DNA from 4 places in the Janthinobacterium foliorum genome. Region 1 is predicted to be linked to each of the others. Evidence: predicted binding sites of a transcription regulator. Region 1 holds the regulator's gene; each other region holds the start of a gene.
What was found. Region 1 encodes FNR, which switches genes on or off when oxygen is low (the NO sensors DNR and NnrR bind a similar motif). Its sites were predicted from a motif close to TTGATNNNNATCAA; they were not measured.
Positions count from the first base shown of each region.

Region 1 (7,757 bases):
CACCTGCCAGGTGCGCCTGTTTTCCGACAAGCTGGCCGCCTTCACCTTCTGGGGCTGGCAAGCGGTGATCCTGTGCGCCGTCGTCACCCTGCCTATGGGCATGACACGCGGCAAGGAATACGCGGAACTGGAATGGCCTATCGCCATCCTCATCGCCGTCGTCTGGATCGCTTACGCCATCGTGTTCTTCGGCACCTTGATCAAGCGCAAGGTCAAGCACATCTACGTGGCCAACTGGTTCTTCGGCGCCTACATCCTGGCCGTGACGATTTTGCACGTGGTCAATGGCGCCGTCATGCCAGCCTCGTTTACCAAATCGTATTCCGCGTATGCGGGCGTGCAGGACGCCATGATCCAGTGGTGGTACGGCCATAACGCGGTGGGCTTCATCCTGACCGCCGGCTACCTGGGCATGGTCTATTACTTCATCCCGAAACAGGCCGAGCGCCCCGTGTACTCGTACCGCTTGTCCATCGTCCACTTCTGGGCGCTGATCTTCACCTACATGTGGGCGGGCCCGCATCACCTGCACTACACGGCATTGCCTGACTGGACGCAATCGATCGGCATGGTCTTCTCGCTGGTCCTGCTGGCGCCAAGCTGGGGCGGCATGATCAACGGCATCATGACCCTGTCGGGCGCCTGGCACAAGCTGCGCACCGATCCGATCCTGAAATTCATGATCGTCTCGCTGTCGTTCTACGGCATCGCCACCTTCGAAGGTCCGATGATGTCGATCAAGACCATCAACTCGCTGTCGCACTACACCGACTGGACCGTTGCCCACGTGCATGCGGGCGCCCTGGGCTGGGTGGGCTTCATCACCATGGGTTCCATCTACTACCTGCTGCCGCGCCTGGCGGGCCGCACGCAGATGCACAGCACGCGCCTGGTCGACGTGCACTTCTGGGTGGCCACCATCGGCATCGTGCTGTACATCGCCGCCATGTGGATCGCCGGCGTGATGCAGGGCCTGATGTGGCGCGCGGTCAATCCGGACGGCACCCTGACCTACACCTTCGTGGAAAGCGTGAAAGCCACGTATCCGTACTACGTGGTGCGCGTGGCCGGTGGCCTGCTGTACCTGTCGGGTATGTGCATCATGGGCTACAACACCTGGATGACCCTGCGCGGCAGCAAACTCCCCGTCGCCCGCATTCCGGAACTGAACGCGGCGCACGCCTGATAGGAGCAAGAGCAAATGAAATTTTCACATGCATGGATTGAGAAAAACCCCTGGCTGCTGATCGCCCTGGTCACGGTGGTGATCAGCATCGGCGGCGCCGTCGAGATCGTCCCCCTGTTCTTCCAGAAGAGCACGACGGAACCCGTCGCCGGCCTGAAGCCGTACTCGCCGCTGCGCCTGGCGGGCCGCGACATCTACGTGCGCGAAGGCTGCTACAACTGCCACTCGCAGATGGTGCGTCCGCTGCGCGCGGAAACGGAACGCTATGGCCACTATTCCGTCGCCGGCGAGTTCGTCTACGACCGGCCGTTCCAGTGGGGTTCCAAGCGCACGGGGCCCGACCTGGCCCGCGTGGGCGCGCGCTACAGCGACGAATGGCACCGCACGCACTTGAACAACCCGCGCGACGTGGTGCCCGAGTCGAACATGCCGGCCTACCCCTGGCTGGCGAAGACCAAGCTGGCGCCTGACGAGATCATGCCGAAGATGCGCGCCCTGCAGCGCCTGGGCCAGCCGTACAGCGATGAAGAAATCGCCGCCGGCCCCGCGCAGCTGCAGGACAAGACGGAAGAAGACGCCCTGGTCGCCTATCTGCAAGGCCTCGGTACATTAATCAAAACAAGGAATTAGCATGGCAATCGACAACCTGTTTGACAGCGCCAGCAGCGTCATGACGGTGGTTTCCTTTACGACGTTCGTGGGCATCCTGTGGTGGACGTTCAGCCGCAGCAATAGCGACTTCGACGCGGCGGCCCGCCTGCCGTTCGCCGACGACGCGCTCGACTATCCGGCCGAGGCCGAGATGAACCTGGCGAAGGAGCACAACCATGGCTGACTTTACCAATGGCTTCTGGAATATCTACATCATCGTGCTGTCCCTGCTGGGCATCATCGGCTGCGGCGTGCTGCTGTACTCGCAATCGAAAGTGAAAGTGCCGGCCGGCGCCCCCGCCGACGGCACCACGGGCCACGTCTGGGACGAGGACTTGAAGGAACTCAATACGCCGATGCCGCGCTGGTGGATGTGGCTGTTCTACATCACCATCGTCTTCGCGCTGGCCTATCTGTTCCTGTATCCGGGCCTGGGCAACTATGCCGGCAGCCTGGGCTGGAAATCGACGGGCCAGTACGAGGAAGAGCTGAAGAAGGCGGAAGCCGACTACGGCCCCCTGTTCAACAAGTACCTGGGCCAGGACCTGAAAACGGTGGCCGCCGATCCGCAGGCGCAAGCCATCGGCCAGCGTCTGTTCCTGACTTACTGCGCGCAGTGCCACGGTTCGGATGCGCGCGGCAACAAGGGCTTCCCCAACCTGACGGACAAGGACTGGCTGTATGGCGGCGAACCCGACATCATCAAGACCACCATCATGCACGGCCGTAACGGCCAGATGCCGCCGATGGGCGCCGCGCTCGGTTCGGAAAAGGATGTCGAGAACGTGGCCCATTATGTGCTGAGCCTGTCCGGTTCCACCTCGGACCCCGTCAAGTCGGTGCTGGGCAAGGCCAAGTTCGGCGCCTGCATGGCCTGCCACGGCGCCGATGGCAAGGGTAACCAGATGCTCGGTGCGCCGAACCTGACGGACAAGACCTGGCTGTATGGCGGCAGCGCCGATACCATCATGGAAACCATCCGCAAGGGACGCAGCAACACCATGCCGGCCTTCAGCGACTTCCTCGGCGAATCGAAGGTCCACGTGCTGTCGGCGTATGTCTGGAGCCTGTCGAATCCGCAGGCGCCCGCGAAGTAAACAATGGAACCTCAAGTCATCAAGATGTATGCGGCCCGCGAGCAAATCTACCCTCGCGAGGCCAAAGGACGCTACGCTACCTGGCGATGGGTATGCGTCTGGCTTACCCAGCTTGCGTTCTACGGCTTGCCGTGGCTGACATGGAATGGCAGGCAAGCCCTGCTGTTCGATCTGACCACGCGCAAGTTCTACATTTTCGGCGTCGTGCTGTGGCCCCAGGATTTCATCTACCTGGCGGCCCTGCTGATCATCTGTGCGTATTTATTGTTCCTCGTCACGGCCATTGCCGGGCGGGTGTGGTGCGGTTTTTCCTGTCCGCAAACGGTGTACACGGAAATCTTCCTGTGGGTCGAACGCAAGATCGAGGGCACGCGCAGCGCGCGCATGGCCCTCGACAAGCAGGGCCCGTCCCTGCGCAAGGCCTTCAAGAAGACGGCAAAGCACGTGGTGTGGGGCGCCATCGCCCTGTGGACAGGCTTTACCTTCGTCGGCTACTTCACGCCGATCAAGGAACTGGCGCATTCGGTGACCACCCTGAACTTCGGTCCCTGGGAATGGTTCTGGGTCCTGTTCTACAGCCTGGCAACCTATGGCAACGCGGGCTGGCTGCGCGAGCAGGTGTGCAAATACATGTGCCCCTACGCGCGTTTCCAGAGCGCCATGTTCGACCAGGACACCCTGATCATCACCTACGATGCCAAGCGAGGCGAGCCGCGCGGCGCGCTGAGCAAGAAGGCCGGCAACAACGACAAGCTGGGCGACTGCATCGACTGTACCTTGTGCGTGCAGGTGTGTCCGACCGGCATCGATATCCGCAATGGCCTGCAGTATGAATGCATCGGCTGCGCCGCCTGCGTGGATGCCTGCAACAGCGTGATGGACAAGGTCGACCGGCCACGCGGACTGGTACGCTACAGTACCGACCATGCGATGGAGAACAACTTCAATTCGCAGCAGATCCGCCGGCGCGCCATGCGGCCGCGCGTGCTGATCTACACGTCCATCCTGGCCCTGATCATCATCGCCGTGTGTACCTCGCTGGCCCTGCGCACGCCATTGAAAATGGACGTGATCCGCGACCGCGGCTCGATGGGACGCGAAGTGGAAGATGGCATGATCGAGAACGTTTACCGTCTGCAGATCATGAACACCTCGGAGCAAAGCCAGCATTTTAAAATCAGCGTCTCCGGCTTGCCGGGCCTGACCTTGCTGACGCGCGACGAAGTGACCCTGCAGCCGACGGAAACCCTGGGCTGGCCCATCCGCCTGCGCGTGCCGCACGGCGTGGGCGAGAAGGGCTCGAACAAGATCGCCATCGAGCTGCAATCGCTGGACGACCCGTCGCTGCATGTGCGGGAAAACGCGGTCTTCATCGTGCCGCGGTAACGGTGATGCGGGGGCCGGACCCTGCGGGTCCGGCCCCCGCATTTCGCCGTTGGGGTACCAGCTATTTATTTCAACCCAGAAGCAAATACTGGGGCCAGACGGGGACGCCGAGTCCCGCAGGGTCTGACCCCAAGGAGATCTAAAATGTCCAAGACCGCAAAACTGCAAGCCTCCGCCGATCCCTGGTACAAGCACCGCTGGCCGTGGCTGCTGATGGTGGGCCCGGGCCTGTCCGTCGTTGTCGGCAGCACCATGGGCTATATCGCGTTTACGCAGCCCGATGCGCTGGTGGTGGGCGACTATTACAAGCAGGGCAAGGCCATCAACCAGGACTTGCGGCGCGATACGGCCGCCAGCAACCTGGCCATGTCGACCAGCCTGGCATATGACGTGGCGGCGGCGCGCCTGACGGGTTCCGTGCACAGCTTCGGCAAGGCTTACCAGGCGCCGCTGCAACTGCACCTGGCGCATGCCACCCAGCCGGAAAAAGACATCAAGCTGCTGGTGCAGCCCGATGCGGCCGGCAACTTCTCCGTGGCCCTGCCCATGCTGGAGCGCAGCCGCTGGCAAGTACTGGTGGAAAACAATACGCGCGAGTGGCGCCTGTCCGGCATCTGGACCTGGCCGGCACAGCGCGCCATCGCGCTGCATGCGGATGAAGAGTTATAAAACTATTTGCAGGTGTCCGTGCCGGCCGTAATCGCCTTCAGCTTGGCTGGCTGCAAGATCTCGATCTCGCGGTTCGACACGCGCAACCAGCCTTCCTTCTTGAACTTCGACAATAGCCGGCTGACGCTCTCGATGGTCAGGCCCAGGTAATTGCCGATTTCCTCGCGCGACATGCGCAGCTGGAAGTTGCTGCCCGAATAGCCGCGTGCCTCGTAGCGCGAGGCCAGGTTGACGATGAAGGCGGCAAAACGCTGCGTCGCCTGCATATTACCCAGCAACAGCATGACACTTTGCTCGCGCGTGATTTCCTGGCTCATCATGCGGTGGAAATGGCGCAGCAGGGTGGGCATATTGCCCAGCAATTGTTCCAGGCTAGAAAACGGGATTTCACATACTTCGCTGTCTTCCAGCGCCACGGCGTTGCAGTGGTGGCGGTCGGCGCTGATGGCGTCCATGCCCAGCAATTCGCCCGCCATCTGGAAACCCGTCACCTGCTCTTCGCCGCCCGGATTGATCTGGTAAGTCTTGAAGTGGCCTAGGCGGATGGCATACAGGTTCTGGAACGAGTCGCCGATGCGGAACAGCGAGGCGCCGCGCGCTACCTTGCGGCGGCGGCCGATAATCTGGTCCAGCCTGTCCATGTCGCCCACGTCAAGCCCCATCGGCAGGCACAATTGATGCATGCTGCACGTCGAGCAGCGCGCACGCAACGCTTCCACGTTCACGGCAGGCAAGGCTGGAGAGAGTAGCGCTTCTGTCATGTCAGACCCTTTTAGAAAAATGCAACAACAAGTTTACTGCATAGTGCGCTCACATGTGCCAATTTCCCCGCATTTCCCCTTTATTTCGCTCAATAAACGACTTCCCGCATTTAATTTTATGGCAACATCCATACAAGTTCATGCCCGGGCGCGCATTTCCACGGCCCGTGCTTGCCAAGTTGACGTATTGATAGGAAAATTCCTGACAGCATTATCTGCCGCCTGTGCCTCCGGGTACTGAAAAGGAAATCATGAAGCCTCTCGGCATTAAAGCAAAAGTCGCGCTGGCCACCAGCCTGACCTCGATCGCCATGATCGCCGTGGTGACCATGGTGCAGGTCAAGCACATGCGCGACGACTTCACCCAGGTTTTGCTGAGCCAGCAAACGGCGCTGATCGAACGCACCGCGGACGAGCTCGACGACAAGCTGGCCATGCTGCTCGACATCATCACCCAGACGGCGCGCCACCAGCCGCCCTCCCTGATGGCCGACCCCGGCCAATTGCGCGAGTACTACACGCAGCGCGCCATGCTGGCCCTGTTCGACGACGTGCTGGTGCTCGACACGCAAGGCAAGGTGGTGGCCAACGTGCCCGAGGTGCAGGGACGCAACGGCGTCGACGTGGCCGACCGCGCCTACTTCCAGACGGTGATGCGCACCAAAAAGGCCATGATCACGGAACCGATGCTGGGCAAGACCAGCCATCTGCCCATCGTGCAGATGGTCGCGCCCGTGCTGGACAACAACGGCGAGGTGGCCGGCATCGTCATCGGCGTGCTGCGCCTGTACAAGGACAATATGCTGGGCCACTTGCGCACGGCCAAGGTGGGCAAGAGCGGCTATTACTTCATCCTCACGCGCGAAGCCGTGCCGCGCTATGTGCTGCACCCCGATGCCAGCCGCTTGCTGCACCCGCGCGCGCCGAACGCCAACCTGGTCACCACCCAGCTGCTGAAGGAAGACGGCGAGGGCAGCATGGTCAGCACCAACAGCCGCGGCGTCACGGCCGTCAACAGCTTCAAGCGCTTGAACTCCGTGAACTGGCTGCTGGCCGCCTCGCTGCCCGTGGCGGACGCGTTCGAGCCCTTCAATGGCGTGCTGTCGCGCCTGGTGCTGTGGAGCATCTGCGCCTCGCTGCTGGCCGCTGCCGTGCTGGGCTGGGTCACCGTGCGCCTGCTGTCGCCGCTGGTGCGCCTGCGCGACACCCTGCTGTCGCTGCGCAAGTCGGGCAGCCGCTTTACCCCCGTGCCGGTGCAGCAGCGCGACGAGATCGGCGAGCTGACGGAAGCGTTCAATGGCCTGATGAGCGAGCGCGACCGCTTGCAGCAGGAAGTCGAGGCGCGCGCCAGCGAACTGGAAGAGGAGCGCGACCGCGCCGAGGCGGCGAATCGGGCGAAGAGCGATTTCGTCGCCAACATGAGCCATGAAATCCGCACGCCCCTGAACGCCGTGCTGGGCATGGTGTATTTGCTGGGCAATACCAAGCTCAACACCGAGCAGCGCAAATACCTGACCATGGTGCGCGTGGCGGGGCAATCGCTGCTGGGCATCCTCAACGACGTGCTGGATTTTTCCAAGATCGAGGCGCGCCGCATGGACTTGTCGCCCGTCGAATTCGACCTCGATGAAGTCATGAATACCCTGGCCACGACGATGACCATGAATGCGGGCGAGAAGGAGCTGGAACTGGCGATCGCCGTCGAACCGGACGTGCCGCGCCGCCTCGTGGGCGACGCCCAGCGCCTGCAGCAGATTCTCGTCAACCTGGCCGGCAACGCCATCAAGTTCACCGAGAGCGGCGAAGTGGTGGTGGCCGTCAGCGTGGCGGAAAGCAAGCACGAGCGGGCCTGGCTGCGCTTCGAAGTGCGCGACACGGGCATCGGCATGACGGCCCAGCAGCAAGCCCAGCTGTTCACGGCCTTTTCCCAGGGCGATCAAAGCATCACGCGGCGCTTTGGCGGCACGGGCCTGGGCCTGGCCATCAGCAAGCACCTGATCCACATGA
Region 1 covers NZ_CDXDQE010000004.1:60,814-68,570, forward strand. The annotation lists gene ccoN (cytochrome-c oxidase, cbb3-type subunit I) at 1-1,186, shown strand, start outside; gene ccoO (cytochrome-c oxidase, cbb3-type subunit II) at 1,202-1,816, shown strand; gene ACZ92H_RS10550 (cbb3-type cytochrome oxidase subunit 3) at 1,818-2,021, shown strand; gene ccoP (cytochrome-c oxidase, cbb3-type subunit III) at 2,014-2,934, shown strand; gene ccoG (cytochrome c oxidase accessory protein CcoG) at 2,938-4,320, shown strand; gene ACZ92H_RS10565 (FixH family protein) at 4,465-4,989, shown strand; gene fnr (fumarate/nitrate reduction transcriptional regulator Fnr) at 4,992-5,750, opposite strand; gene ACZ92H_RS10575 (response regulator) at 6,002-7,757, shown strand, end outside.

Region 2 (7,757 bases), on a different contig from region 1:
GCGGCACGGTATCGAGCGCGGCCTTGCGGATTTGCTCCGGCGTGGCCTGGCGCGGATCGTCCACGTAGCGTTTCAGCAGCAGGGCGTAGCCCATGGACTGGCCTTTCGATTCGAACATGTCCTTCGCATCCTGCGGCACGGGGCTGCCCGGCGCCACGCCGCGGATGGTCTGCAGCGCGTCATACGCCTTGATGCCGTCGCGTATCAGCAGTTCGCCACGCTCGACCAGCTGCTCGATGCCGGGGATTTCCGTCGTCAGCGAACGGGTGCCGATCAAGCCCATGACCATCGGAATGTGCACGGCGTAGTGCGTCTCACGGGCCTTTTCGTCCGGGAAGCCGAAAGCCGTGAAGGCGGCGGGCGCCGGCTCCGTGGTCCACATGGCTTCGATGGCGGCCAGCTTCATCTTCTGATGTTCCGACGACAGGTAGCCGCTTTCATCGCCCAGCACCACCACCGACAGCGAGGCGGCCAGGCCGAACGAGGCGGCCACCGTCATCGAGCGCTTGGCCAGCTGCACGTGGCGGCCTTTCAGCAGATACCAGGCGGAAATCCCCAGCACGAACACCGCCGCCGCCGTATAGCCGGCCGATACCGTGTGCACGAATTTTGCCTGTGCCACGGGATTGGTCAGCACGGCGCCGAAATCGCTCACTTCCATGCGCATGGTCTGCGGATTGAACGCGGCGCCGACGGGATTTTGCATCCAGCCGTTGGCGATCAGTATCCACAAGGCCGAGAAGTTCGAGCCGATGGCCACCAGCCAGGTGGTCACCAGATGGCCCCGCTTCGACAGCTTGTCCCAGCCGAAGAAGAACAGGCCGACGAAGGTCGCCTCCAGGAAGAAGGCCATCAAGCCTTCGATGGCCAGCGGCGCGCCGAAAATGTCGCCCACATAATGGCTGTAGTAGCTCCAGTTCATGCCGAACTGGAATTCCATGACGATGCCCGTCGCCACGCCCATGGCGAAGTTGATGCCGAACAAGACACCCCAGAACTTGGTCATGTCGCGCCAGATGGGTCGGTTCGTCATCACGTAGACCGTCTCCATGATGGCGAGGATCACTGACAGGCCCAGCGTCAGCGGAACAAATATAAAGTGGTACAGAGCTGTCAGCGCAAACTGCAGTCTGGATAAAGCGACAATATCGAAGTCCATATGATTTCCTTGGTGTTTCCCTGCTGTAATTGTAAACTTGGTATCTATCTGATGCTGTTCGATTGGCGCCGCTGTTGTAAAGCTGTCAGGCGGCACCGCCTGCGTCTCCCCTATTCTTCGCTTGTCCTTCGTCAATCGCCGCGCAAGCCGGCCAGCGCCGCCTCGTAGGCCGGCGTGCCGCGCCGCGCCTCGCCGACGATGCGGCCATCGCGCAATGTCAGCAGCCGGTCCGCCAGCGCCGCTTCGCGCCGCAAGTGGGTTGCGATCAGCAAGCTGCGCCCTGCGCTGCGCGCGCGCAGGCGCTGCAGGACATCGATCGCCGTCCGCGCATTGAGCGCCTCGGTGGCCTCGTCCAGCAGCCATAAATCTGATTCATGCAGGAACAAACGCGCCAGCGCCAGGCGCCGCGCTTGCCCGCCCGACAGGCCCAGGCCACCCTCGCCCAGCATGGTGTCGAGGCCGCCCGCGAAGGCCCGCACCTCGTCCTCCAGTCCGGCCGCGTGCAGCGCTTCCCACAGGCGCGCGTCGCTGGCGGACGGCGCGGCCAGGCGCAGGTTGTCGCGCACGCTATCCTGGAACAATTCGGTTTTCTGGGTAAACAGGCAGGCGCGGCCCGCGCGGACCGTGCCGGCCAGCGGCGCCAGCTCGCGCGCGGCAATGGCCAGCAAGGTGGACTTGCCCGCGCCGCTGGGGCCGATCAAGGCCACGCGTTCGCCGTCCGCGATGTGCAGCGAAATGTCATGCAAAATGGCCACCTGGCTGCCCGCATGCGCGGCGCTGACATGTTCCAGATGCAAACCCGGCGCGGCATCGACGGGCGGCGCGGCAAGGTCTTGCGGGGCCAGGCGCGGCGCCAGGCGGCGCATGGCCAGCAGCATGCGTCCCGCTTCCAGCGCGCCACGGCGCAGGCCGGCAAACGGTTCCACGGCCGTCAGGGCGATCAGCAGGGCCAGGGCCGCCAGCGGCACATCCAGCGCTTGCTGCTGCACCAGCGCGGCGGCGGCCAGCAGCACGCCAGCCAGGGTCACGCTGCCGGCCACGCCATACGCGGCACCGGCAGCCGTTTCCAGGCGCTGCAAGGCAACATCGGCTTGCGCCAGCGACCGGTCGATCTGCGCCAGCGCGGCGCACTGGGCATCGACGCGCCCGGCCATGACCAGATCGGTCTGGCCCGCCACCAGGTCGATGGTGTTGGAACGCAGTTTTTCGATGGCGCGGCTACGCACGATGGCGGGACGGCGCGCGCGGCGCGCGACGATCCAGCTGATGCCGCCGCCGGCCGCCAGCAGCCATGCGGCCAGGCCGACACCCAGCTGCCACTGCATCAGGCCCAGCGCCACGCCCGCCAGCAAGGCGGCGCACAGGGCCGTGAAGGCCGGCACCAGCAGGCGCAGGTACAGCGATTCGAGCGCGTCGATATCGGCCGTCAGACGGAACAGCAGCTTGGCGGGCTGGCGCAGCAGCCGGCTGGCCGCCGCGGGACGCGACCAGCCACGGAACAGCTGCACGCGGATGCTGGACAGCGCGGCAAACGTGGCGTCATGCGTGACCAGCCGTTCCGCGTAACGGGAACCCGTGCGGCCGATGGCCAGCAGGCGGATGCCGGCCGACGGTCCGAATACATCGAAGACGATGGCCGTCGAGGCGTGCAGGCCGGCAACCGAGGTGGCCGTAATGAACCAGCCCGACAGGCCCAGCAAGGCCATGCCGGCCACCGCCGTCAAGGCCGCCAGCATGGCGCCGCCGATCAGCTTGCCGGGCTGGGCCAGCAGCAATTGACGCAGCACCGGGTTGAGAAGCCGTGACTTGTTCATGCGCGCAGCTCCCGTGCCTGTGCCAGGGCGTCGACCAGCACCGTGCGCTGCAGGCGCCCGGCCAGCACGGGATCGTGCGTGGCGACGATCATCGTCTTGCCCTTGGCCAGGGCCAGCAAGGCGTCCGTCACGCGCGCCGCCGTCTCGCTGTCCAGGTGGGCAGTCGGTTCATCGACGAGCAGCACATCCGCATGCGGATGCAGGGCCACGCGGGCCAGCGCCAGGCGCACGGCTTCGCCGCCGGACAAGCCCTGGCCCCCGTCGCTGAGCATGACGTCCGGCTGCGCCTGCGCCACGGCAGCCAGGTCGGCCAGGTGCAGCGCCTGCGTCACCTGCGCGGCGTTGGCGCCGGTGCGGCCCAGGGTCACATTCTGGCTGACGGAGGCGGCAAACACGTGGGGACGCTGGCCCATCCAGGCCATGCGCTGGCGCAAGGTATTCACGCTGGCGTCATTCAGGCGCACGCCGCCGATGCGGATCTCGCCGCCGCTGGCGGGCAGCAAACCGGCCAGCAGGGACAGCAAGGTGGTCTTGCCGGCGCCGCTGGCGCCCAGCAGGGCCACGTGCTCGCCCGGGCGCACGGCCAGGTCAAAGCCGTCGAATACGGGCGCTTCGCCGGGATGGGCAAAGCGCAGTCGATGGATCTCGACGGCGGGCGCCGGCGCCTGGGCCATGGCAGCGGGAGAAACCACGGCCGCCGCCACCTCGGCGCCAGGCAAGGGCACGCCGCCGTCGGCCAGGTCGCGCATGCCGGCCAGGCCCGCTTCGCCGGCCGCCTTGTCATGCCAGACGGCGGCCAGTTCGCGCAGCGGTTCGAAGAAGGCCGGCGCCAGCAGCAGGATGAACAAGCCCTGTCCCAGGCTCAGTTCGCGGCCCCAGGTGCCGAAATGGATGCTGCCCAGGAGAGAAAAGCCGATGAAGGCCGCCACCATGGCGACACCCAGCGCGGAAAACAGTTCCAGCACGGCCGATGATAAAAAGGCGATGCGCAGCACCACCATCGTGCGGCGGCGCACGGATTGCGACGAGGCATCGAGCCGCTCGGCCGTGGCGTCGACGGCGTCCAGCGCGCGCAGGGTGGCCAGGCCGCGCAGGCGGTCCAGCAAAAAGGCGTTCATGCTGCCCATTTCCACCATCTGCGCGCGGCTGGCCGCTTGCGCGCCCATGCCGACGAGGGCCATGAAGACGGGGATCAGGGGCGCGGCAATGAGCAGGATCAGGGCGGCGATCCACGACAGGGGCGCCACCACGGCGAGGATCACGAGCGGCACGATCATCACTTTCCAGCGCGCCGGCTTGTAGCGCACCAGGTAAGGCACGATCGCCTCGGCCTGCTCGGCCATGACGCTGGCCGCCTGGCCCGACTGGGCGCGCTGGCGGTCCAGCGGCGAACGGCGCGCCAGCGCCTGCGCCACGTGCGTGCGCAGGGTCGACAGGTGGGCACGCGCCGCGCCGTACATGCGCCGCGCGCCCCACGCCTCGGCCGCGGCCCTGAGCACGCCCAGCAGCAGCACGCCGGCCGCCGGCGCCAGCGCGGCGCGCCAGCCGGCGCCATCGAGCATGGCTTGCACGGCCCACGCCAGCAAGGCCGCCTGGGGCAGCCACAGCAAGGCGGCGCCCCCTTGCACCAGGCTGGCAGTACGGGGAAGGACAAAGCGGGGCAAGGACAAGGGTGCAGTCGGCATATTTTATACTTCTTGAGTTTTCAGAATTTTCTGTAAATTCGATTTTTTGTATAATACTGCGAAACATGACATATATCAATTGACCCCGTCAATATGCCGTGAAAAAATTCAAACACTTATGAAAACTCAACATATCCAAATGACGCCGCTGATCCTGACCTTCGTCAGCCATTTTGGCGAGATGGGCAGCCGCTGGGGCTTTAACCGCACGGTGGGCCAGGTGTACGCGCTGTTGTTTGTCGCGGAGCATCCGCTGCACGCGGATGAAATTGCGGAGCACCTGAGCTTTTCGCGCTCCAACGTGAGCATCGGCTTAAAGGAATTGCAGGGCTGGGGCCTGATCCGCCAGTCGCGCATTCCCGGCGACCGGCGCGAGTATTTCTCTTCCCTGGGCGATGTGTGGCAAATCTTCCGCGTCGTGGCCGCCGAACGCCGCCGCCGTGAAGTGGCGCCCACCCTGACGGTGCTGCGCGAATCGCTGCTGGCGCCAGCGACGGAACCGGTGGACCAGTATGCGCAGGAACGCATGCGTGAAATGTACGAGCTGGTCGACCTGGCCAATACCTGGTTCGACGACTTGCAGCGCCTGTCGCCCGAATCGATGGCGCAACTGATGAAGATGGGCGCCAAGGTACAGAAACTGCTCAATGCCAAGGACCGTCTGTTTGGCAAGAGTCCCGAAGAAAGCTGATCGATCCCCCGGCCAGGCGTACGGCGCCTGCGCTCCCCTCCCCCATCCGTACGCTTTGCCCCGCCATGACTGAACCATTCATAGCGGCCAGCGATATTGTCAAGTAAGACAATAGAATTATTTAAATTACATTAATCCACATCAAGCTTAAGCTTGCATATGTGCAGTCATCGCACGCACAGCAGCAGGGGCCGGGACGACCGCCTCGCCGAGAAGGCGCGCATCTTGCCGCAGTCAAGCTAGCCGCAGTCAAGCCGGCCGCAGTCAAGCCAGCATATAACAAGGGGATTTTCATGAAGAGCATCGAGCATATCGCCCTCAGGGCATCCGCATTCGCCACCATGGGCCTGCTTGCGGGGGCGGCGCAAGCCGCCACATGGGTCGACCTGGGACCGGCCAGCGGATTTCTCATCGGATCGAGCAGCGTCACGTATACGCCGTCGCCGGCCGTGCAGGTAAAATACTACAATGACAATATCACGCCACAGAGTCCGGCAAATATCCGCAGCATCGTCAATGCCCAGTTTGGCTTGAGCGGCCTGAATGCCGTCGGCGCAGCCGCGTCCTATTGCGACAATCCCACGTCAGGCTGTACCGCCGGCACCAGTGGCAGCTTCAGCGGCGGCGTGAATTCCTATACGAGCGCGGCCGCGTATGACTACCTGGCCATCCATTTTGGCAAGGGAGAACTGCTGTTTCACTGGGCGGCACCCGTGGCAGCCGGCACCACGTTCACGATCGCCGGCCTGCCCAAGGACTTGAGCAACTACCGCGCCTTCATCTCCCCCGTGCCGGAACCGGAAACCTATGCCATGCTGCTGGCGGGCCTTGGCATGCTGGGCTGGATGGCGCGGCGCCGCTCTTCGTGAGCGGCACGGCTATCGCCAATGCGGTTTTTACGCCGCATTGATGCCTGCCTGCCCATTCTTTACGCAACATTGATACCTCTCCCGCTATGCTCGATGACATCATCGATCATGCGGGAGAGCATGCATGCACAAGCCACCATTCCAGACGCGCACGCGATTGCCCGTGCGAGAACGGCTGCGTCTGACGCAGCTGGCGCGCAAGAAAATGCGGCCGCTATGGTCCGCGCTGTTGTGCGCGCCGCCGCTGCTGTATTTGCTGAGTGAGGTATTGTTTGCGCGGCCGTGAAGCGGCACGCAGGGAAATGGCCAGTCTGAAACTGGTCCGCCCAGAGGGAATCGAACCCCCATTCACGGTTTAGAAGACCGTTGTCCTATCCGTTGAACGATGGGCGGAAAGGTGCAGTATTTTAATCCATGCGCGTCAGCAATGACATGGCTGCGCGGAATAGAAAACGGGCTGTCATTTCTGACAGCCCGCTTATGACTTTGGTCGGAGTACAAGGATTCGAACCTTGGACCCCCTGGTCCCAAACCAGGTGCGCTACCGGGCTGCGCCACACTCCGAAGACAAGATAATAACGCCCCCACCCAATTTCGTCAATTGCCATAGGCGAATTAGATGGAAATAACTATCACCCCTACCGGGAGAAGCTTGCTGAAAACGTTCAGTGCAGCGCCGCCCTGGACGTTTTCAGCCTCCGACCTTGTCGGCGATGCGGCGCGCCATCGACTCGGCCTTCTCCTTGTCCTTGGCTTCCACCATCACGCGGATCAGCGGTTCCGTACCGGAAGCGCGGATCAGCACGCGGCCCGTGTCGCCCAGCTCGGCCTCGACCTGCTCCTTCTCGGCCACCATGGCGGCGTTTTTCTGCCAGTCGAAACCGGGCGCCACGCGCAGGTTGATCAAGGTTTGCGGGAACAGCACCAGTTCCTCCAGGCATTGCTGCAGGCTCTGACCGCTGCGCTTGAGCGCGGACAACACTTGCAGCGCGGAGACGATACCGTCGCCCGTCGTGTGCTTGTCCAGGCACAGCAGGTGACCCGAACCTTCGCCGCCCAGTATCCAGCCCTTTTCCTTCATGACTTCCAGCACGTAGCGGTCGCCCACCTTGGCGCGCGCGAAGCCGATGCCTTGCTGCTTGAACAGCACTTCCAGCGCCATGTTGGTCATCAGGGTGCCGACGGCACCGGCCACGGGTCCCGTCGCCAGGCGGTCCTTCACCATCACGTACAGCAATTCATCGCCGTTATACAGGCGGCCCGTGGCGTCGCACATGATCAGGCGGTCGGCGTCGCCGTCGAGCGCGATGCCCAGGTCGGCGCCATGCTCGACCACGGCCGCGGCCATGGCGGCCGTCGCCGTGGCGCCAAAGCCCGCGTTGATGTTGAAACCGTCAGGCTTGTTGCCGATGGCAATGACTTCCGCACCCAGCTCATGGAAGACGTGCGGCGCGATATGGTAGGCCGCGCCGTGGGCGCAATCGACGACGATCTTCAGGCCACGCAGGTCCAGTTCGTTCGGGAAGGTGCTCTTGCAAA
Region 2 covers NZ_CDXDQE010000019.1:39,103-46,859, reverse strand. The annotation lists gene ACZ92H_RS27710 (cytochrome ubiquinol oxidase subunit I) at 1-1,159, opposite strand, end outside; gene ACZ92H_RS27705 (amino acid ABC transporter ATP-binding/permease protein) at 1,291-2,973, opposite strand; gene cydD (thiol reductant ABC exporter subunit CydD) at 2,970-4,658, opposite strand; gene ACZ92H_RS27695 (GbsR/MarR family transcriptional regulator) at 4,798-5,349, shown strand; gene ACZ92H_RS27690 (PEP-CTERM sorting domain-containing protein) at 5,643-6,218, shown strand; gene ACZ92H_RS27685 (hypothetical protein) at 6,343-6,504, shown strand; tRNA gene ACZ92H_RS27680 (tRNA-Arg) at 6,537-6,611, opposite strand; tRNA gene ACZ92H_RS27675 (tRNA-Pro) at 6,706-6,782, opposite strand; gene glmM (phosphoglucosamine mutase) at 6,910-7,757, opposite strand, start outside.
Region 2: the regulator FNR is predicted to act here: its motif matches at 4,724-4,737, upstream of cydD (thiol reductant ABC exporter subunit CydD).

Region 3 (7,757 bases), on a different contig from region 1:
TCCACCAAGGCAAGATCGGCAAGCACGTCGATCTGGCGCACGGTACGGCCATCAATCCAGTCCGAAGACCGCGTCATCAAATCCATAATGTGCGAGCGCGCCACGCCCAAGGCCTGGCAGACCGGCTTCACTGGTCGTCCTTTGGCAACAAGGGCGCGCGCGCAATCCACTTTTTTTCGCGAGCGAAGTCCACGGCTTCTTTCAAGATTTCCGCCTCCATGGTCTTCTTGCCCAGCATGCGCTGCAGCTGCGCGATTTGGGCCCGGGCAGCCGCCAGTTCGCTGGCCGGCACCACCGATTCGCCAGCATGGACCGCCACCAGGGCACCTTCCCGCTCCAGCTTGCGCCAGTTAAACAGCTGGCTCGCACTGATACCATGCTTACGCGCCACCAGCGAAACGCTCATCCCAGGCTCGTACGTTTCACGCACCAGCGCCGCCTTTTCAGCTGCGGACCACCGACGACGCTTCTCGTCGCTGACCGTTACCACCTCGATTGTTTGCTTGCTCTTAGTCATATGCCTAGTCCTATTCCTAGTCGTAAGGACAATGCATAGACTGTGTCCGGCGATTCAGGGGGCTATCTCACGACGTGTATGTTCAGGGTTCGTTTCGCTTGGGTACACCTATCCGTCCGGTGAATGACGACGAGCATTACGACATCGATTTGGTGTGCGAGCTGTCGTTTGGTAAGCATCAGGTAACGCAAAAAGAGCTTAAAAAAAAGCTTGGCGTCGAGATGAAGCTCTATGCTAAGCAACATGGTATGAAGGAGGTTTCTGAAGGGCGCCGATGCTGGACCCTCGATTATTCTGAAGGTGCGCAAGTTCACCTTGACGCGTTACCTGCTATTCCTGATGGCGAGGGAAGAAAAATTGCTCTGGAATCCTTGAGTCTTAGTTCTGATTGGTCGCAAACTGCAATCCCAATTACTGACACTGATTCTGCTAACTTCAGTGAACGGGCGGAAAGCTGGCCTCATAGCAACCCTCGTGGTTTTACCGAATGGTTCAAGTCAAGAATGGTTGTTGCTTTTAACGAGGAGCGGGCACAGCTTGCTCTTGAGGCTTGCGCAAACGTTGAAGACGTTCCTGAGCATGGCGTAAAAACGCCCCTGCAGCGTGTCATCCAGATTTTGAAGAGGCATCGCGACATCCGTTTTTCGTCAAGACCGGATGTTAAGCCAATCTCAGTGATTATCACGACGTTGGCTGCGAGAGCGTACGGAAATCAGCGTAATCTATCGGAGGCCTTAGCGCATATTTTGGATAATATGCATTTGCATATTAAAAAGCGTAACGGCATATGGTGGATAGAAAATCCGACTGACTCGGCTGAAAATTTCGCAGACAAATGGGAATCAAATCCTGAACGAGGCGAAGCATTTTTTGAATGGCTTGAATACGCTCATGAAGATTTTAAGGAAATCGCTTGCGAAAATAATCTGCACTTAATCTTAGAGTCGGCAACTGAGTCTTTCGGTGCTAGTGTTGCATCGGGGGCTGTTGGCAGGGTAGGCTTACCCTGTTACTACCCTGTTACCACAGTTCGACTGAGCTAGCTTCCAAGGCGGCCAATGCATCAGTTCGTGCCTTGATGGCAGACCTGCCCCCGTGACTGCGTGACTGACTGAGTGTCGTGACTGTGACCCTGTGACGGCGCTCGCGACTCTAGCGACCCTCTTGCGACTTTATGTATGGAACGATGGACTGCCTTTGGCACTCTAATGTTCTGCCGCTAGATATTGAAACTGCATGGTGCAATGGGGACGACACACAAGCTCCTAAATTCTCCCAATCGTAATATAATTTCACAATGGAAATTATTTTTCCTATTGAGTAATTTATTTGGTATAGACAAATTGAAGGCATGCATGGCTATTATTAATTCATAAGCGAAGTTCGCCAAGTACAGTCTCGTTGGGGCATGGGGATTTTTTATTATATCTTTATTAATTTTAATAATTTGCAAGAATTTCGCTGTTGCAGGACGGGTTACATCATCCTTGAGCGTACTGTGCGCCGCCTTGGGGATGCCATTGCTCATCACTGTTCAGTATTTTTATGATGCTGTTGAAAAGATATCTAGAGATCTCCATATTACTTTTGGCAACGAAGTAAGTGAGAGAATTGCGCCCTTGGTAGCACATTTGGATGAGGAAGTGCGAATCGGATCGTATCGTAGTGATGAAGCCAATGCTTTTACAATTTCTTCTGTATTTGGTAAAAAGGCATTAATTGCTTTTTCTTCCTGTTTGCTGGAAGCAGCTGATGATCGACAACTAATGGCGATTGCTGCGCACGAGATCGCCCATCTAAAAAATGGGGATTCGAAAAATAAAACCTATATTCTTGCTTTTAGTCACGCTGTTCGAATTTATCCGCACCTGCTGTCGGAATTGTCGAAGAGCGTGCTGAAAAGTGTAGCGATGGTACTGGCGGGAATGGCAGCTATTACTGTGCTGCTTGTGATTATATTTCCTGAAATTTCCGAGGAACTAAAAAGGGTGCCGTCGGCATTGAGAGGGTTTCTCCCCATATTAGTCTGGCCCGCTGGCGTAATTCTCGCTTACTTTTCGTTAAATCATGTCTTGAATCGCGCGTTCTTTGCCTACAGTCGGGAGCGTGAGTTTGTTGCCGACGCTGACGGTGCACTAATGACATCGTATCAAGATATGATGTCTGCGCTTTCTCTACTAGCTGAGAGTGAGGAGGGAGTCATCAGCGTATTCGACACTCACCCGGCATTTGAGAAGCGCCAGAAGCGACTTAATTCGTTAAAGGCACGTGGGTAAGTAGTAATACAGCCAGTTCTGCGGGGGCGAAGTCTACTGTTCAAATCCAGATTTTTACTGCATGAGCTATTCTGACCATTTTCAGGAACTTCTGCGCATTATAAGATCCGTGTACACCCTCGCCGAATCTCCGGCCCAAGACCTTGGGCGCGTCGCCAAGATCCGGGCGCTCAGCCTCGACCATTTCAAGCCCCACGTGGGCCTGAAAGGCAGCCACGGTCTGTTCGCCTTCGAAGAGTCGTGGGCAAGCATAAGGCCGGCGACTGCGGACGCTGACGGGCAGCATTGAGCGGACATATTTCGCGGGCCAAGATAGGCGCAGCAGTGACCGGGTCAACAGCCTCACCCTGCACTTGGCTGACGGGTCGACAGCGGAAGAAAGCATTTATGCGCGGCATAAGCAGGGCAGCAAGCTGCTCAGCCTATATCCGGTGCGACGGTGACAATGGTGTATGCGCTGGACGAGCTGAAGGCGCAGCAGGCGGCGTACGGCAGCATTCACTATACGCGGACCGTGCTGGGAGTTCCACATCTACCAGGAACGCGCAGGAATAACGTACGGTGTGCCATGCCGAAGTTCCACAATCCGTACAACCTTGACCCTGGACAAATTCCCCGCCGAAATTCGTTTGACCGCCTCCCCGCGCCCGGTCTAGAGTCGTCGCAGTGACTTCAACCGATCCCATTCGACGCCCATGGCCAAACCCTTTCCCTTGAACCCCAGGAACCCCGAGCGCATCTGCTGGGGCTGCGACAAGTATTGTCCGCCGGATGCCATGCGCTGCGGTAATGGTTCCGAGCGCACGCAGCATCCCATCGAGCTGTTTGGCGAAGGCTGGAATGACTGGGGGCTGGCGGCAACAGACAAGGAAGACATGGCAGGCGAGGAAGAGGATAAAAAGCAGTCTTGACGGCGATGGCAATGGCAATGGCAATGGCAAACTCACCGCCCGCCGCGGCGCGCCGCTACAATTGCCTTATCGTTCACCCATTCCAGGCAATTGCCATGCACCACACACTGTCCCGCTGGCTGGAAAGCAGCGCCGGCGATGATACGCTCGTCGAGCATCCGGCCGTGCACACCATCGAGGAAGCGCTGCGGCACGTACCGCCCATGCCCGGGCTGATGGTGAAAAACCTGTTCGTGCGCGATGAAAAGGGACGCCGGCATGTGCTCGTCATCGTGCCGTTCGACAAGCGCGTCGACCTGGTGGCGCTGGGGCGGCTGTTGCCGGCCAGTAAGCTGAGCATGGCTTCGCCCGAGCGCCTGCTGCGGTACCTGGGCATCGCGCCCGGTTCCGTCAGCCTGTTTGCGCTGTTGCACGACAGCGCGCAGGCGGTGGAGCTGGTGCTGGACCAGGGCGTGTGGGATGCGGATGCTGTGCAAGCCCATCCGCTGCGCAACACGGCGACAGTCGCGCTATCGCATGCCAGCTTGATTCGTTTCCTGGCGCATACGGGGCACGTGCCCCGCATCGTGAACGTGCCAGCCGCTAATTAAGAGCATTCAACCAAGCGCATCGGGCTAAGCGCATCGAGCTTCAATGCCCCGAGACGGGCGCGCCGCCGCTGCGCCGTCCCGGCCGGAAGCCATGCTCGCGCGCCGACCAGGCGATCACGAACGCCAGCAAGATCAATGCCGCCATGGCCCAGGGAAAGGCGGCCACGCCCCATGCTTGCAGCAGGGCGCCGCCCACCACGCCGGCGGCGGCGATGGCCCCATTCCACGCCACCACGTTCATCGACAGGGCCACGTCCGCGCCGCTGCCGGCCGTGTCGGCCAGCGCCGTTTGCAGCAAGGTGGCCGCGCCGCCGAACGTGAGGCCCCAGACGGCCACGGCAAGGTAGATCACGGCAGGCAGGTGCGATGCCACGCCCAGCACGAGCGCGGTGGCGGCGAACACGGCCAGGCTGACCAGCACGCTGCTGCGCAAATGGCGCTCGACCAGCTTGCCCGTGATCCAGATGCCGGCCAGGGCGGCGGCGCCGAAGACGAGCAGCACCAGGTCGACCCTGCCCGCCAGGCCGGCAGGCGCGACGAACGGGGCGATGTAGGTGTAGAGAATGTTATGCGCCAGCATCCAGGCGATGACGACGGCCAGCACGGCGCGCACGCCCGGCGTGGCGAAGACGCGGCGCAAGGGCATGCGCTCGTGCGCGGACTGGCCCGGGTAATCCGGCACTTTCGCCAGCACCCAGGCAATGAGGATCAGTGTCAGGCCGGAAATGATCCAGAAGGCGGCACGCCAGCCCACGAGCGAGCCGAGCAGGGTGCCCAGCGGCACGCCCAGCGACAGGGCGACAGGCGTGCCCACCATGGCCAGCGCCAGGGCGCGTCCTTGCTGCTGCGGCGTCACCATGCGCCGCGCGTAGCCGGCCAGCAAGCTCCAGGCCAGCCCGGCCGCCATGCCGGCAAAGAAGCGGGCCGCCAGGGTCAGCCAGTAGTGCGACGACAGCGCCGTGATGGTGTTGAACACGAGAAAGCCCACGATGGTGAGCAGCAGCACGTTGCGGCGGCGCCAGCCGCGCGTGGCAATCGTCAGCGGTATGGCCGCCAGCAATGATCCCAGCGCATATGCGGTGACCATTTGCCCGGCCAGCGCGGCGTTCACGGCCAATCCGGCGCTGATTTGCGGCAGCAAGCCGGCGGGCAAGGTTTCCGTGACGATGCAGATAAACCCCGTCATGGCCAGGGCCAGCAGGCCGGCGACGGGGAGGCGGTCGGCCAGCACAGGGCTGGCTCCGGTGGTGAGGGTGGCGTGATTCACGGCAAACATCCTTGTAAGGTGGCCAGGCGCAAGCGTGCCCCGGGCCGTTGTGGCGATATATATGTATCGATCGGTATAAATATAGGCGAGGGCGGGATGCGTTGTCAATGACTTCTGTATCGAGTAGTATGTAAGTGACGAAAAAAAGGAGTGGGTGATGGCGCAAATGGGACGGCCGCGCACGTTCGACCGGCAGGCGGCGGTGGAGCAGGCCATGTTTTTATTCTGGCAGCAAGGGTATGAATCGACTTCATTGAGCCAGCTCAAGGCGGCCCTGGGCGGCGGCATCTCCGCGCCCAGTTTTTATGCGGCATTCGGCTCGAAGGAAGCGCTGTTCCGCGAGTCGGCGCAATGCTATCTGGATACTTACGCGCGCGTGACGGAGTGCCTGTGGGACGATGGCCTGGCGCCGCGCGATGCCATCGAACTGGCCTTGCGCCAGTCGGCCAAAATGCAGTCCGAGCCGGGACATCCGCCCGGCTGCATGGTGGCGCTGGGCTGCATGAGCGCGCCGACGGCCGAGCACGCGGCCGTGGCTGAACCGCTCACGCAATCGCGCGCCCGCACGCGGGCCGGCTTCGTGCGCTGCGTCGCGCGCGGCATTGCCAGCGGAACCTTGTCTGCCGCGACGGATGCCGCGGCGCTGGCGGCCGTCTTCGACAGTTTCTTATCGGGCGTGTCCATCCAGGCGCGAGATGGCGTCGGCTACGCCGTGCATGACGCGGCCATTACACAGGTCTTGCGCGTGTGGGATGCCAGCCGCGCGACTGCTTAGGACGTAAAGCGGAACTCCAGTACTTCATCGCCATAGTGGTCCGTCTCGCCCGTGGAAGTCCAGCCCAGGTAGCGGTAAAAGCCGTACGAGCGCGAAGCGGGATCGTCGGAGCAGCCGAGGAACAGCCGTGCATGGCCTTGCGCGCGCAGCTCGGCCATGACCAGTTCCAGCAAGGTTTTTCCTGCGCCCAAGCCCTCGAACGGGGGCAAGAGCGCCAGCACGACAATTTCGCCCGTCGTGCGGTCGCCAAAGCAGTAGCCGGCCAGCTGGCTGTCTTGCAGGCAAACAAAGCCGGGCAGGTTGCCCGAGTCGATCATCGCGGCCCAGCTGCCGGCCGTGATGCCCGCTTCCGCCAGGCGTTCTTCGGAAACGGCGTTTTCCCGCGTCTGGCCGCGCATGGCGATAAACGCGGCCGTGTCGTCAGCACTGGCGGCGTGGAAGGTGAACGCTGCAGGATGTGTTGTCATGTGTCGTGTTCGATGGTGTCGAGTCAGTAGGAAGGATGGCCGGGGATGAACATCATTCCCAGGGCTTGCGCATGACTTGTGCGTGGCGCTGCCAGTCATAAATGGTTTTATTCTCCATTGCCTGCTGGCCGGGCTTGCTGGCATCGATGACTTCGTCCTTGACGAGTATCAAGGCCTGCTGGTCATTCAGGCGATATTCCCGGTAGCGCTCGCAATCCTGTTCCCGCCGCGCGATGGCGATCAATTTGCTGGCCTGCCACGCATAGCGGTCTTCATAGTAGCATTGCGCCGCGCAACCGCAATTGGCGATGCCGCCTTCGATGGTTTTCTGCGCCATGCTGATGTCCAGGTTCGGGATGGCCGACAGGGGCTTGTTGAAACGGTAGCGCTTTGCTTGCGCATCCCACAGCCACACATCGGAACAGCGGATGCGCCCCTGGCTATCCGTATACCCCGTGACCCACAGGTCGGCATGGCCGTCGAAATTCATGTCGGCCAGCAGCGCGTGCAAATTGCCCGTGCCGCCGCTGCTGCAGCGGCCGTTCACCCAGGCATTGCCGATCTTCAGCCGGTAAGTCTGTTGTTCAGCGTGGTTCGCGTAGCGGATATCGGCCGCTTGCCGCACGGTGCCCGATCCGGCTTTCTCCAGATGCAAGGTGCCGCAGCTGGCGGCAGTGGAAATCAATGACAGGAACAAGGCGATCAGTTTCATGGGGATATTTCGGGAAAACATAGGCACCTTGCGTGGATGGCATCATGCGGGGAACGCTCAGACGGCCCGAGCCGGCTCATGGGGCGGGACGCCCGCTTGCGCCGGGCATTCGCGGCAGACGGCGCGTTCCCGTGCGTGGGCGCGCAGTGCGATGCTGCAGGCGGGGTCATGCGCTGTCGGCTTGCTTGCTTTCCATTTCGGCCAGCAACTCATTGAGCACCGCGATGGCGCCGCTGATGCGC
Region 3 covers NZ_CDXDQE010000012.1:22,910-30,666, forward strand. The annotation lists partial or broken gene ACZ92H_RS21755 (transposase) at 1-517, opposite strand, end outside; gene ACZ92H_RS21760 (cyclic GMP-AMP synthase DncV-like nucleotidyltransferase) at 592-1,560, shown strand; gene ACZ92H_RS21765 (M48 family metalloprotease) at 2,005-2,793, shown strand; gene ACZ92H_RS21770 (DUF3079 domain-containing protein) at 3,489-3,704, shown strand; gene ACZ92H_RS21775 (prolyl-tRNA synthetase associated domain-containing protein) at 3,800-4,294, shown strand; gene ACZ92H_RS21780 (MFS transporter) at 4,335-5,480, opposite strand; gene ACZ92H_RS21785 (TetR/AcrR family transcriptional regulator) at 5,719-6,336, shown strand; gene ACZ92H_RS21790 (GNAT family N-acetyltransferase) at 6,333-6,803, opposite strand; gene ACZ92H_RS21795 (XAC2610-related protein) at 6,856-7,515, opposite strand; gene ACZ92H_RS21800 (hypothetical protein) at 7,682-7,757, opposite strand, start outside.
Region 3: the regulator FNR is predicted to act here: its motif matches at 3,390-3,403, upstream of ACZ92H_RS21770 (DUF3079 domain-containing protein).

Region 4 (7,757 bases), on a different contig from region 1:
AGCGCTTTTCCAGGAAAGCGTGCATGCCTTCTTTTTGCGCCGGCGTGCCGAAAGCGGCCTGGAACAAACGGCGCTCATAAGCGACGCCATCGGCCAAGGTGGTTTCAAACGCGCGGTTGACGCAATCCTTGATCATCATGGCCACCGAGGTCGGCATGGCGGCGATGGTCTTGGCGGCGGCCAGGGTTTCTTCCAGCAATTTGTCCGCCGGCACCACGCGCGATACCAGGCCGATGCGCTCCGCCTCGGCCGCATCGATGGTGCGCGCCGTCAGCAACAGATCCATGGCCTTGGCCTTGCCGATGGCGCGCGGCAGGCGTTGCGTGCCGCCCGCGCCCGGCGTGACGCCAACCTTGATTTCCGGCTGGCCGAATTTCGCGCTGTCGGCGGCGATCAGGAAGTCACACATCATGGCCAGCTCGCAGCCGCCGCCCAGCGCATAGCCGGCCACCGCGCCCACCACGGGCTTGCGCACGCGCAGGATATGTTCCCAATTGCGGCTGATGTAGCCCTGGGTAAAGGTGTCGGGATACGTATAGTCAGCCATGGCGGCGATGTCGGCGCCGGCGGCAAAGGCTTTTTCGCTGCCGGTCAGCACGATGCAGCCAATATTTTCGTCAGCGTCGAACTTGAGCAGCGCATCGCCCAGTTCATTCATCATGTTGTCGTTCAAGGCATTGAGCGCCTTCGGGCGGTTCAGGCGGATGAGCGCCACTTTGTCCTGGATATCGATGATCAAGTCTTCGTATTGCATATAGTCTCCTCTGGATGAACACGGTAGCGACGATTGTAGCGGCTAACGGCAGCGGCGCGACAGGCGCGCTGGTATTATTCTGAGCCTGATCATTTTCATATCGAGCAGCAAATTTCCTCCTCCCTTCTCCAGTCACTGGCCAGCCGCCTGCGCGGCGACGGCAGCGCCGCCAGCGTGAATTTCCGCCGCCTGTGGTTCAGCAATGGACTCAATTGCTTTGGCGCCCAGATCACCTCGCTGGCCCTGCCCCTGTGCGCCGTGCTCTTGCTGCATGCGACGCCGGAGCAGATGGGCTTGCTCGTCGCCTTGCAGGCACTGCCGTTTGCCCTGTTCGGCTTGCCCGTGGGCGTGCTGCTGGACCGGCGCAGCAAGCACCCGATCATGCTGTTCAGCGAAAGCATGTCCGGCCTGGCCCTGGCCAGCGTGGCCGTCGCCTGGTGGTGCGGCGTGCTGTCGATGCCATGGTTATATATAGTGGGATTTATTATTGGCACGGGCTTCGTCGTGGGCGGTGGCGCCGAGCAAGTCTTTCTGACCTTCCTCGTGGGCCGTGACGGCTTGATCGATGCGCAGTCGAAATTTGCCGCCACCGAATCGGCTTCGCGCCTGATCGGCCCCGGCCTGGCCGGCGTGCTGGTGCAAGTGCTGTCGGCGCCCGTCGCCATCCTGTGCACGGCCTGCGGCTACCTGGTTTCCGTGTTCAATCTGCGTGCCATGAGCGTGCGCGACCCGCGCCCCGCACCATCCGATAAACACGCCTTGCGCGACATCGCCGATGGCCTGCTGTTCGTCTGGCACGAACCGCTGCTGCGGGCGCTGGCCTGGGGCGCCGGGATCTGGCACTTCCTGTTTTACGCCAGCATGGCCCTGGCAGTACTGTTTGCCACGCACGACCTGGGCATGAGCCCCGGCGTGCTGGGCATGACGCAGATGCTGGGCGGCGCCGGCGTCCTGCTCAGCGCCTTCATTGTCAAGCCGCTGACCGGGCGCTACGGCACCGGCCGCACCATTCTCATCGGCCTGGCCTCCACGTCCGTGTGCTTTGCCCTGACACCTGCCATCCCCGCCCTGCTCTTCGGCAGTGCGACAGCCACGGCCGTGGCGTATGCCGTGCTGATGTTCTTTTTTGATTGCGGCGTGATGCTGTTCTTTATTCCCTACCTGGGCTTGCGCCAGAAAGTCACGCCCGATGCCATGCTTGGGCGCATGACCTCGACCATGCGTTTCCTGACGGTGGCGACGGCGCCGCTGGGCGCGCTGGCTGCAGGGTGGGTGGCGGAACACTTTGGCGTGCGCAATGGCCTGGCTTGCATCGCGGCAGGCAGCATAGGGTTGACGCTCGCCATGGTATGGGGCACGCCCTTGCGTAGCGTGCGCACCTGAAGCGGTGAACGGGCATACACTGCTAAAAGATTGCCTTGACGACACTATTCACGACAAAGCCTGATCGGTTTGATTTACATCAAGGAATTAATTGACGTAAATCCATAAGCTGTATGACATCACTTGAGGAGCACGCCATGTTTAACACCATCTTATTTCCCACCGACGGTTCGCCGTTGTCCGACAAGGCCGCCGAGACGGCACTGGCCTTCGCCCAGCTGAACAAGGCCAAGCTGGTCGCCATCAGCGTGGTGCAGCCATTCCCGTTCTCGCCGATGGCCGATGGCGGCATCGTGCTGGACGCCGGCCTGTACGAACAGCAGATGCAGGAAGCGTCGCAGCGCGCAATCGACAAAATCGGCGAAGCGGCGCGCGCCGTCGGCGTGCCCTTCGAAGGCGTGGTCGCCGTCTCGCCCAGCCCGCATGAAGAGATTGTCAATGCGGCACAAACCTATCAGTGCGACATCATCCTGATGGCCTCGCATGGCCGCAAGGGCTTGAACAAGCTGTTCGTCGGCAGCGAAACGCAAAAAGTGCTGGCGCACACGCACTTGCCAGTGATGGTTTTACGCTAAGCGGAACCACACCTCCCGGCGCCGCCAGGATGCCCTAGCGCGCCGGCGCCTGTTTCGGCAACAATACCCACACGGCGCCGCTCTGCTTCATGCGGCCCGCATTCTCCGCCGCTTCCGCACCAAAACCAAAGAAATAGTCGACACGAATGGGGCCGCGAATGGCGCCGCCCGTATCCTGCGCCATCACCAGACGCTGCATGGGAATGTCGCTATTGGCTTGCGTAGTGGACAGGAACACGGGCGCACCGAGCGGCACATAGCGCGAATCGATGGCCACCGAGCGCTGCGGCGTCAGCGGCACGCCCAGCGCGCCCTTCGGTCCCACTTTCGGATCGGGCAAGCGCTCTTCCTTGAAGAAGACATAGCTGGGATTGGCATTGAACAACTCATCCTTGCGCGTGGGATGGCCGGCGATCCACGCCTTGATGCCTTGCGCGGACGCCTGGCTCATGGTCAGTTCGCCCTTGTCGACCAGGTAGCGGCCGATGGACTTGTACGGGTGGCCATTCTGGTCCGCATAGGCCACGCGCACGGTTTCCTGCGTATCCGTCAGCTGCACCCGGCCGCTGCCCTGCACTTGCAGGAAGAACGCTTCCACCTCGTCATCGACCCACAGCAACTCCTTGCCCGTGACGGCCGTGGCGCGTTCGATGTCGGCGCGCGTGGCGTACGGCACCACCTTCTTGCCGACCAGCTTGCCGCGCAGGCGCATGTTCTTCAATTCCGGATACACGCTGGACAGGTCGACGGAAACGAGGTCGTCCGGCACCTTGTACAGCGGCGTCTGGTACGGGCCGCCACGCTTGCGCGCGCCGTGCAGCAGCGGTTCGTAATAACCGGTCACCAGGCCCGTGCTGGCGCCATCGGCGGTGATGACTTGATTGGGCACAAAGAACGTCTCGAAAAACAGGCGGATGGCCTTGTCGCTGTCGGCATTCACCTGCCGCGCGATCGTGCACGACTCTTTCCAATCCGGGCGCTTGACCAGCACGCCGCAGGAAGCCATGAAGGCGGGCCAGGCGGCGCGCATGTCGTCACGCGCCCAGCCTGGCAAGGCGGCAAACCTGGCCGGCACGAAAGTGGGCGCGGCCGTATCCGTCGCGTCCTTGGCGTCGGCCGGTTTGGCCGGCACCGGCTTGACGACGGTCGGCGCGATCGCGGGCGCCTTGCCGGGCACGGCGACGGGCTCGGCCGGCGGCGTGGTACAGGCGGACAGCGCAAGCGCGACGCCGCCGATTGAAACGAGTAGACTACCGCGTGTAAATAAACGACGGTTCAACAATAAGCTGCGGGTAAATAACATAGGGGTGCGTATGTGGATCTTGATGATAGAGGCGCTGGTGGCGTTCTTCTTGCTGGCATTTATAGTCTGGTGGACCATGTATTCGGGCAAGAAGCCCGCACCGCCAGCGCGCAAACAGATAAGCGAAGAGCAGGACGCCACCGAAAAACTGAAATAAGCGGCGCGCGTCCGCGCCATCTGATTAATGCAGGGTGCGCGGCACGGACAGCACGAATTCGGGAATCGGCGCTTCGAACTGATGGCCATCTTCGGCCACGCAGAAATATTCGCCGCGCATCGAGCCTTGCGGCGTGCCCAGCATGGTGCCACTCGTGTATTCGAACTGTTCGCCCGGCTGCAGCAGCGGCTGGTGGCCGACGGCGCCCAGGCCGCGCACCTCTTCCACCTTGTTGTTCGCATCCGTGATGACCCAGTGGCGCGAAATCAGCTGCGCGCCCACGGTCCCCGTGTTGACGACGCGGATCGTATAGCTGAACACGTGCCGTCCCTGGTCCGGTGCCGATTGCTCGGGCAGGTATTGCGTCTTGACCGTTACCGTAAATTCATAAGTCGCCATCGTCATTCCTATTCAGACATTGTCTGTCGTGTATTGTGTGTCGCGCGTGCCTGATTAGCCACGGCGCGCCGTGTATTCTGTGTTGCAGCGTAGTGCAACGAGGCATGGTAGCGGCGTCAAGCGTAAAATAGCGCATCTTCGCATTTTCTCTCCTTTGGCTACTTCACCATGACTACATTCCGTATCGCTCCCAGCATCCTGTCCGCCGACTTTGCCCGCCTGGGCGAGGAAGTGCGCAACGTCGTTACCGCCGGCGCCGACATCATCCACTTCGACGTGATGGACAATCACTATGTGCCGAACCTGACCATCGGCCCGCTGGTGTGCGAAGCGATTCGCCCGCACGTGCAAGTGCCCATCGACGTGCATCTGATGGTCAAGCCTGTCGATCGCATTATCCCGGATTTCGCCAAGGCTGGCGCGAACATCATCACCTTCCACCCGGAAGCATCGGATCATCTCGACCGTTCGCTGCAGCTGATCCGCGACAATGGCTGCAAATCGGGCCTGGTGTTCAACCCGGGCACGCCGCTGCACTACCTGGAACACGTGATGGACAAGATCGACATGATCCTGATCATGTCCGTCAATCCGGGCTTCGGCGGCCAGTCCTTCATCCCCCAGGCGCTGAAGAAAATCGCCGAAGCGCGCCGCATGATCGACGAATCGGGCCGTGACATCATGCTGGAAGTCGATGGCGGCATCAAGATCGACAACATCGCCGCCGCCGCCGCCGCCGGCGCCGACACCTTTGTCGCCGGCTCGGCCATCTTCGGCAAGCCGGACTACAAGGCCGTCATCGATGCCATGCGCGCCGAGTTGGCCAAAGTAGCGGGCGCCTGATGCGGGCGGGCACGGTGAAAGACCACGTACTGGCCGGCGTGCGCGCCGCCATCATCGACCTCGATGGCACGATGCTCGACACCGTGCCCGATTTCCATGTCGCCATCAACGGCATGCGCGCCGAGCTGGGTCTTGCGCCCATCAGCGCCGAGGCCATCAAGCTGATGGTGGGCAAGGGTTCGGAAAACCTGATCCGCACGGTGCTGGCGCTCGACTTCGATGCGGCCGGCGTGGAACAGCGCTTCGAGCAAGCCATGGATGCCTACCAGCGCCACTACCTGGCCATCAATGGCCAGTTCAGCACCCTGTATCCGGACGTGGAAGCGGGACTGGCGGCGATGCAGGCGGCGGGTTTGCGCCTGGCCTGCGTCACCAACAAGCCGATCGCCTTCGCCCTGCCCTTGCTGAAGCAGAAAAAACTCGACGGCTATTTCGAGATCGTCTACGGCGGCGACTCGCTGCCGAGGAAGAAACCGGACCCGCTGCCGCTGCTGCAAGTGTGCGCGGACTTCGACCTGGCGCCGGCCAGGGTGGTGGCCATCGGCGACTCGTCGAATGACGCGCAAGCGGCACGGGCTGCGGCTTGCCCCGTGTTGACGGTACCGTATGGCTACAACCACGGACACTCTATACACGACACCGATTCCGATGGTATAGTAAATACGCTGCTTGAAGCGGCCCATTTTATTAGCATGCAAAACAGACCAGCATACTGACCCACACCACACCGTGAACACGTTTCTCATCAAAAAACACAATGTCACCCAAACCGGCTCGATTGAGGCCTGGCTTTGGCGACGCTGGCAATCCTGGCAGGCCTAAGGGCCGAGCCGTGTAAGATTGCTGTCGGCTGCACGCGCGCATATTGCGCATCTGGCGTGCACTGGCAGGTTTTTTGATAACCCACCGCAGGGCTTGTGCATCGTGCACACGCGTCCCTGACGGCATGGAGAGAAACATGACCGAACTCGAATTCAAATCGCTGGCCCAGCAAGGCTACAACCGCATCCCCCTGATCGCGGAAGCCTTCGCCGACCTGGAAACCCCGCTCACCCTGTACCTGAAACTGGCGCAGACGCAGCAAGGCGGCAAGAACACCTTTTTGCTCGAATCCGTCGTCGGCGGCGAACGCTTCGGCCGCTATTCCTTCATCGGCTTGCCCGCCACCACCGTGCTGCGCAGCCATGGCAGCCGCACCGAAATCATCAAGAACGGTGCCGTGATCGAAGAGCACGAAGGCAACCCGCTCGACTTCATCGAACAGTACCAGTCGCGCTTCAAGGTGGCCCTGCGCCCTGGCATGCCGCGCTTCTGCGGCGGCCTGGCCGGCTACTTCGGCTACGACACGGTACGCCACATCGAGAAAAAACTCGCCGGCGGCGCGCCGAAAGACGACTTGAAACTGCCCGACATCCAGCTCATGGTGACGGAAGAACTGGCCGTCATCGACAACCTGTCCGGCAAGCTGTACCTGATCGTCTACGCCGATACGACGCAGCCCGAATCCTTCAGCAAGGCGCGCCAGCGCCTCAAGGACCTGCGCATGATGCTGCGCCGCGGCGTCGACGCCCCCGTCACCAGCGCCTCGGTGCGCACGGAAACCATCCGCGATTTCTCCAAGGAAGACTACCTGAAGGCCGTCGCCAAGGCCCACGAATACGTGATGGCGGGCGATTTGATGCAGGTGCAGATCGGCCAGCGCATCCGCAAGCCGTATGTCGATTCGCCGCTGACCCTGTACCGCGCCCTGCGTTCGCTGAACCCGTCGCCGTACATGTACTTCTATAATTTCGGCGACATGCAGATCATCGGCGCTTCGCCCGAGATTTTGGTGCGCAATGAAAGCCTGGCGGACGGCGGCAAGAAAGTGACCTTGCGCCCCATCGCCGGCACCCGCCCGCGCGGCGCCACGCCCGAGCGCGACGCCGAACTGTCGGCCGAACTGCTGGCCGACCCGAAAGAAATCGCCGAGCACGTGATGCTGATCGACCTGGCGCGCAACGACATCGGCCGCATCGCCGAAACGGGCAGCGTGCACGTCACCGACCGCATGGTCATCGAAAAATACTCGCACGTGCAGCACATCGTCTCGAACGTGGAAGGCAAGCTGAAAGAGGGCTTGTCGAACCTGGACGTGCTGCGCGCCACCTTCCCGGCCGGCACCCTGACAGGCGCGCCGAAAGTGCGCGCCATGGAAGTGATCGACGAACTGGAAATCACCAAGCGCGGCATCTATGGCGGCGCCTGCGGCTACCTGTCGTTTGGCGGTGAAATGGACGTGGCGATCGCCATCCGCACGGGAGTGATCAAGGACGGCATGCTGTACGTGCAGGCCGCGGCCGG
Region 4 covers NZ_CDXDQE010000020.1:69,121-76,877, reverse strand. The annotation lists gene ACZ92H_RS28230 (enoyl-CoA hydratase) at 1-754, opposite strand, end outside; gene ACZ92H_RS28225 (MFS transporter) at 929-2,137, shown strand; gene ACZ92H_RS28220 (universal stress protein) at 2,275-2,712, shown strand; gene mltA (murein transglycosylase A) at 2,747-3,991, opposite strand; gene ACZ92H_RS28210 (hypothetical protein) at 4,026-4,172, shown strand; gene apaG (Co2+/Mg2+ efflux protein ApaG) at 4,197-4,571, opposite strand; gene rpe (ribulose-phosphate 3-epimerase) at 4,740-5,414, shown strand; gene ACZ92H_RS28195 (phosphoglycolate phosphatase) at 5,414-6,130, shown strand; gene trpE (anthranilate synthase component I) at 6,373-7,757, shown strand, end outside.
Region 4: the regulator FNR is predicted to act here: its motif matches at 2,207-2,220, upstream of ACZ92H_RS28220 (universal stress protein).